One region of the Exiguobacterium sp. SH3S1 genome, then DNA from elsewhere that is predicted to be linked to it. Evidence: riboswitches for the same ligand, from Rfam matches in the RefSeq annotation. Region 1 holds a riboswitch; each other region holds the start of a gene.
The links. Region 1 has a riboswitch for S-adenosylmethionine ahead of EVJ26_RS08815 (Na+/H+ antiporter NhaC family protein). Riboswitches for the same ligand answer to the same signal wherever they lie in the genome.
Positions count from the first base shown of each region.

Region 2: linked by a shared signal. The riboswitch ahead of EVJ26_RS13065 (MetQ/NlpA family ABC transporter substrate-binding protein) and the one ahead of EVJ26_RS08815 (Na+/H+ antiporter NhaC family protein) in region 1 are both predicted to bind S-adenosylmethionine.
Region 3: linked by a shared signal. The riboswitch ahead of metK (methionine adenosyltransferase) and the one ahead of EVJ26_RS08815 (Na+/H+ antiporter NhaC family protein) in region 1 are both predicted to bind S-adenosylmethionine.

Region 1 is NZ_SJUW01000006.1:174,423-176,691, reverse strand. Features, by position in the region: gene EVJ26_RS08820 (GGDEF domain-containing protein) at 1-1,028, shown strand, start outside; SAM riboswitch class I at 1,127-1,222, shown strand; gene EVJ26_RS08815 (Na+/H+ antiporter NhaC family protein) at 1,292-2,269, shown strand, end outside.
Region 2 is NZ_SJUW01000015.1:36,738-39,006, reverse strand. Features, by position in the region: gene EVJ26_RS13070 (iron-containing alcohol dehydrogenase) at 1-942, shown strand, start outside; SAM riboswitch class I at 984-1,087, shown strand; gene EVJ26_RS13065 (MetQ/NlpA family ABC transporter substrate-binding protein) at 1,165-1,986, shown strand; gene EVJ26_RS13060 (methionine ABC transporter ATP-binding protein) at 1,996-2,269, shown strand, end outside.
Region 3 is NZ_SJUW01000002.1:155,109-157,377, forward strand. Features, by position in the region: gene metK (methionine adenosyltransferase) at 1-1,146, opposite strand, end outside; SAM riboswitch class I at 1,278-1,397, opposite strand; gene pckA (phosphoenolpyruvate carboxykinase (ATP)) at 1,715-2,269, shown strand, end outside.

The DNA of each region.
Region 1 (2,269 bases):
TCTTTATTAAGCGGTTGATGATCCAAAAAGGGCGCCAAGACGCGTTCAAGTCATTGATCGAACAGTACGATGAAGCGAAAGAGGCCGTCTCCCTGTCTCAAAGCGAGGCCCAGGCGATTGAAGTGTTCTTGAGTCAATGTGAGCGCCTCAACCAATATGATAAAGGGTTTGTCGAGTTCGTCCTGTTCGACCGAACGCTCTATTTCGATTTGTTGACGCGACAGCCGATCGACCGTCCGATCGTCTTCGACTTGATTGAAGCGCGCCATCCACACGCCAAGTCTGTCGATTATGAGATGCGCTTCGAATGGGACGCAGCGTTGTCAGAAGCGTTTCATGACGATTACCACAGCTTCATCTCGGTCCAGTCAGAAGAGATTGACGGGATCCGCACACGCATCGTCATGATCGGTGAACACGTCTATGGCTATCCGCCCATCATTCAAAACGAGATGATGAAACTGTTGAAGTCGTTCAACCGAACAATCAGCCGTTGCCACGAACGCGACCGCCTATACACGGAAAGCCGCACCGATAGCTTGACGCTGCTCGCCAACGCGCGCGCGTTCTACGAGTATGGGATTCAACAAATCTCGGACGGCTCGATGTACCCGATCTCAGTCGCGATGCTCGACATCGACTTCTTTAAAAAAATCAATGACACGCACGGTCACCAAGTCGGAGACAGCGTGCTCCAAGAGTTCGGACGGCGAATTCGGCAAGTGCTCCGGACCGATGACTTTGCGGCCCGTTACGGGGGCGAGGAGTTCATCTTGCTGCTCAATCATTGCGACGTCGACCAAGCCGTCGATATCGCCGAACGGATTCGACAGAAGATTGAAGATAAGCCGTTCCGTGTCGATGGGGTCGATATTCCCGTGACCGCCTCGATCGGCGTCGATACGATTCAAGCGTTCGGCGACAAACGGCTTGATGATACGATTCGTAACGCTGACCGGGCCCTTTACGTCGGCGGCAAGTACGCCGGTCGTAACCGCGTCGCCCATTATAATTTTTTGACGACATGACTTCCCCCCGCGTCCATTGGCGCAGGGGGATTTCTGTTGACAACCCGATTTGAAACAGGTACGTTAGAAAACGTGTCTAACAACTACATCATGACGACTTTTTATCAAGAGAGACGGAGGGACTGGCCCTTAGATGTCTCGGCAGCGGGTAACCCGTGCCAAATCCAGCGAGCGTTCTGCTCGAAAGATGAAAAGGGTGTCTCTTACAGAGAGCCTTTTTCGGAAGGCTCTCTTTTTCTATTCTATGAAATGAGGTGAATCGATTGGAACAACCAACAGCTAACAAATGGGCGCTCTTGCCCTTGCTCGTCTTCCTCGTCTTCTTTATCGGGGCAGGTATTTATTATGGTGACTTTTACAAGTTCCCGGTGCTGATCGCGGCGTTGATCGCTTTAATTGTCGCCGCGATGATGACGAAAGGAAGCGTCACACAGACCGTCGAACGTATCGCCCAAGGCGCCGGTAATCCAGGTATCTTGATCATGATATTCATCTTCCTGCTCGCTGGCGCGTTCTCGAACGTCGCCGGTGCAATCGGTGCGATTGACGCGACGGTCAATGCGGCGTTGACGTTCCTGCCGCCGTCACTCTTACTGAGCGGATTGTTCGTCATCGCTGCCTTCATCTCGATGGCGATGGGCACATCGACCGGTACGATTGCCGCGCTCGCCCCGATCGCGCTCGGCATCCATCAAGAGAGCGGGGTCAATATCGCGATCGCGGCCGCGGCCGTTGTCGGCGGGGCCATGTTCGGAGACAACTTGTCATTCATCTCAGATACGACAATCGCCGCCGTCCGGACACAGCGGACGAACATGCGTGACAAGTTCCGGACCAACTTTTGGATCGTGCTCCCGGCCGCAATCATCACGACCGTCCTGTTAGCCGTTCTCTCAAGTGGAGAATCGACGATTGAAGTGGCCGCGTTCGAATGGTACAAATTGATTCCGTATCTCGCCGTCATCGTCCTCGCCTTGACCGGACTGAACGTCATCCTCGTTTTGCTCGGCGGCATCGCGCTCGCTGGCATCATCGGACTGATTGACGGAAGCTTGGCCGTCACGTCTTACGTCACGGCGATGGCCGACGGTATGATGGGCATGGCCGAGATCTCGCTCTTGACGTTATTCATGGGCGGACTCGTCGGGCTCATCTCGCATAACGGTGGACTCACCTATTTACGAGACGCACTCACGTCACGGATTCAGCGCCGGGCTGGTGCGGAATGGAGCATCGCCGGG
Region 2 (2,269 bases), on a different contig from region 1:
CGTCGTGCTCACGTGCTGCGCGGCCAGAACGGTTTTGACGTCGTCAAGCGCGTCCTGCCAGCGATCACTGCCTATCCGACATCGCTGTTCCGTGGCGAATGCACGGACGCGGAGGTCGAACGGCTCCGTTTGAAGGATGTGGATGTCCTCCTTGCCGTCGGTGGGGGCAAGCTCGTCGATACGGCGAAACTCGTCGCTTACCGGCAAGGTGTCCCGCTGATCGTCATCCCGACGCTCGCCTCGAACTGTGCCGCCTTCACACCGCTCAGCGTCATCTATGACGAGCAGGGCGCCTATGACCGCTACGACGTGTTCCGCGTCGTCATCGAGCGGGTCATCGTCGACGCGAGGGTCGTGACGGACTCGCCGTACGACTACTTCCGAGCCGGCGTCATCGACACGGTCGCCAAGTTTTACGAGGCCCGCTATTTGAGCGGCGACAGTTCGCCTGATGCCGGCGTCAATACCGGTCTCGCCTTGGCCGAGCAATGCGGCCGGCTCGTCGAACTCGACTTGAGTGAGTCCAGTTTCACCGCGTATGGGCCAGAGACCCGGTTCGCGGTCGATCACATCCTTGCCGTCGGCGGTGCCGTCGGTGGTTTCGGGGACGCCGGGACACGCGTCGCCGTCGCCCACGCCGTCCACAACGCGCTCAGCCGCTTCGAGTCGACCCATCCGTTCTTACATGGCGACAAGGTCGGCTTCGGCCTCCTTGTCCAAGAACGGTTGCGTGGCTCGTCTGACGCCCCGTATTTAGAGGCGTGGCTCGCCAGGATCGGCGCGCCGACGTCACTTGAGACGCTCGGACTCGTTCCGGCCGACATCCCGCAACTGGTCGACGCGGTCCGGGCCGAGACTGAATTGCAACGCTCACCCGTCCCGCTCGATATTGACTATTTGAAAATAATTTTTGAAAATTCAGTATTTTCTGTTTACAAATAAAAGGATTAAAAGTAAGATGATAACAATTAAATAAGACCGATAGCTTATCAAGAGTGGTGGAGGGACTGGCCCTATGAAACCCGGCAACCAGATCGTAACGATCATGGTGCTAATTCCAACAGACGAAACGTCTGGGAGATGAGCGTGTCCGACTGTCTTTGACTTGTCGTGCCCGCCACTCTTTATGAGTAGCGGGCTTTTATTTTGGAGGAGGAATCATTCATGAACATCAAACAGAAAACAGTACTCGCAGGAACATCTCTACTCGCGGCCATCGCCTTGTCGGCGTGCGGCCAATCGGACGCGAGCGAAGCGCTCAGCACAGAATCCCTCACGATCGGCGTGACAGGCGGACCGCACCAGCAGATCGCCGAGAAAGTAAAAGAACTCGCAGCCGAGGATGGCCTCGAGCTCGACATCAAAGTGTTCAACGACTACAACACGCCGAACACGGCGCTCGACGAAGGCAGCCTTGACGTGAACAGTTACCAGACGCTGTCGTTCCTCGAGCTGCAGAAGTCGGACAAAGGCTATAAGATCGACGACGTGTTCAAGACGGTCGCTTTCCCGATGGGGCTCTATTCGGATAAGCTGACGGACATCAAGGAGTTGAAGGAAGGCGATAAAGTCGCCGTCCCGAACGACCCGGCGAACGAACTTCGGGCGCTGCGCCTGTATGAGACGGCCGGACTCATCACCTTGAAAGAAGGATTGACGGACAAGGCGACGAAACGTGACATCGCCGAGAACCCGCTCAACCTCGAATTCATCGAGCTCGAGGCGTCACAGCTCCCGACCCAGCTCCCGGAAGTCGCGCTCGCGGCCATCAACACGAACTTCGCGATGGGTGCCGGCCTATCGATCAATGAGGACGCCTTGTTCCATGAAGACACGGTCGACAACCCGTACCCGAACTACGTCGTCGTCCGTACCGACAACAAGGACGATGAAGTCGTCGAGACACTCAAATCTTACTACCACTCGGACGAGGTCCGGACGTTCATCGAAGAGACGTTCAACGGCTCGATCGTCCCAGCGTTTTAAGGAGGCACTATGATCGCACTCAAACAGATCTCAAAAACATTCACGGTAAACAAAGGGACCGTCACGGCGCTCGACGACGTCTCGCTGACGATTGAAAAGGGCGAGATCTTCGGCATCATCGGTCGGAGCGGCGCCGGCAAGAGCACGCTCATCCGCATGATCAATCTGCTCGAACGGCCGACGTCAGGTCAAGTCGAGATCGAAGGGCAAGACATCACGACGCTCGACAAAAAAGGGTTATCGAAGCTCCGTCACCGCATCGGGATGATCTTCCAGCACTATA
Region 3 (2,269 bases), on a different contig from region 1:
TTCAACGTCTGTGCGACCAAAGTGTCCGTAAGCTGCTGTCTGTCTGTAGATCGGGCGACGAAGGTCGAGCATCTTAATGATGCCGGCCGGACGAAGGTCGAAGTTCTCACGAATGAGTTCAACGAGTTCAGTCTCGCTCAATTTACCAGTGCCGAACGTGTCCACCGCGATTGAAACCGGGTGTGCGACACCGATCGCGTATGCAAGTTGAACTTCCGCTTTGTCAGCAAGTCCAGCTGCAACGAGGTTTTTCGCCACGTAGCGGGCCGCGTATGCTGCCGAACGGTCAACTTTGGTAGGATCTTTACCTGAGAACGCACCACCGCCGTGGCGAGCATATCCACCGTATGTGTCGACGATGATTTTACGTCCTGTAAGACCTGCATCACCTTGTGGTCCACCGATGACAAAACGGCCAGTCGGGTTGATGAAGTACTTTGTCTCGGCATCGATGAGTTCAGCCGGGATGACTGCTGCGATCACGTGTTCTTTAAGGTCCGCTTGGATTTGCTCGAGCGTGATGTCTTCTGCGTGTTGCGTCGAGATGACGATCGTATCGATACGGACCGGGTTGTTGTCTTGGTCGTATTCAACAGTTACTTGCGTCTTACCGTCTGGACGAAGGTAAGTGAGCGTTCCGTTTTTGCGGACTTCTGCCAAGCGACGTGACAATTTGTGAGCGAGTGAGATTGGGAGCGGCATGAGTTCAGGTGTCTCGTTCGTTGCATAACCGAACATGAGGCCTTGGTCACCGGCACCAATCGCATCGATTTCTTCGTCAGTCATTTGACCTTCACGAGCTTCGAGCGCTTGGTCGACACCGAGTGCGATGTCTGCTGACTGCTCGTCGATTGCTGTGAGTACAGCACAAGTCTCAGCGTCAAAACCATATTTGGCGCGCGTGTAGCCGATCTCACGAACAGTTTCACGTACAACTTTCGGGATATCCACGTAAGTCGATGTCGTGATTTCACCAGCTACGAGCACGAGACCTGTCGTGACAGACGTCTCAGCCGCAACGCGGGCGTTTGGATCTTCAGCCAAAATTGCATCCAAAATCGCATCTGAGATTTGGTCACAAATTTTATCCGGATGTCCTTCAGTGACGGACTCCGAAGTGAAAAGTCGACGGTTCAAGTTTGACATTTCGAAAAACCTCCTATTAATAAGGGTGATGTGTGGACGGTACTCGTTCCCCTTACGCGTTGCTTTGGGACGGTAATGAAAAAAACCTTTCGCCACGTTCAATGGGAAAGGTTGAATCGTTCTTCCTTACCCTCTTATCGTTCGAAGCTGTCGCTTCGCTTCAGGATAGCACCTTTTCCGAAAAAGACTACAGGATCGGACGGTTGCTGGGCTTCGTAGGGCCTTGTTCCCTCCACCGCTCAGAATAAGAGTATCCGTTACGAACACCATCATATAAATGCCATACCGTTCTGTCAAGCGTATCTGCTTAATTTGTAAATTTCTTCGTAATCACGGAAATCATTTATGTTTGTGAAATATCAAACATTTTTTTGACGGTTTCCGTTTTTTCACTCCCCGCTTATACAGAATATGTTAGAATGTCTTTGTAAGAAAGCGCTTACTTTAAAGGGTAAAGAAATGCTTGTTTTCGATTAGTGTGTCACATATAATGAAAATGTCATACTAATTAAACGCGGAAGTATGCGGATTTCATCCACATCTATTTAGGGGAAAGGTGGGATTCAGGATGGCGACTACGCTCCTGAAAATCGAAGAATTAATTAAGGGTGCCGATGTATTACGGAACTTAACGGTTCCAGAACTGGTGGAAGAAGCCATTCGTAACGGTGAAGGCGTACTGACGAAAGACGGGGCTTTATCGGTCAGTACAGGGAAATTCACAGGACGGTCACCGAAAGACAAATTCGTCGTCCAAGATGAAGTCAGCAACTCGTTAGTGGACTGGGGGCCGATCAATCAGCCGATCGCAGAAGAAAAGTTCACCGCTCTTCTCGACAAAGTCCTCACCCATCTCGAGACGAAACAGAAGCTGTATTATCTCGAAGCTTCGGCTGGAGCTGACGAGCACTACACGCTACCTGTACGCGCCATCACCGAGTACGCGTGGCACAGCTTGTTCGCGAAGCAGTTGTTCTTGCGAGAGTGGCCGACGAGAGCTGCGTTTGACCCGTTCACGGTCATTTATGCACCGAGCTACAAGGCCGACCCAACAGTTGACGGGACGAACTCAGAAACATTTATCCTCGTCTCGTTCGCCAAACGTACCATTCTGATCGGGGGA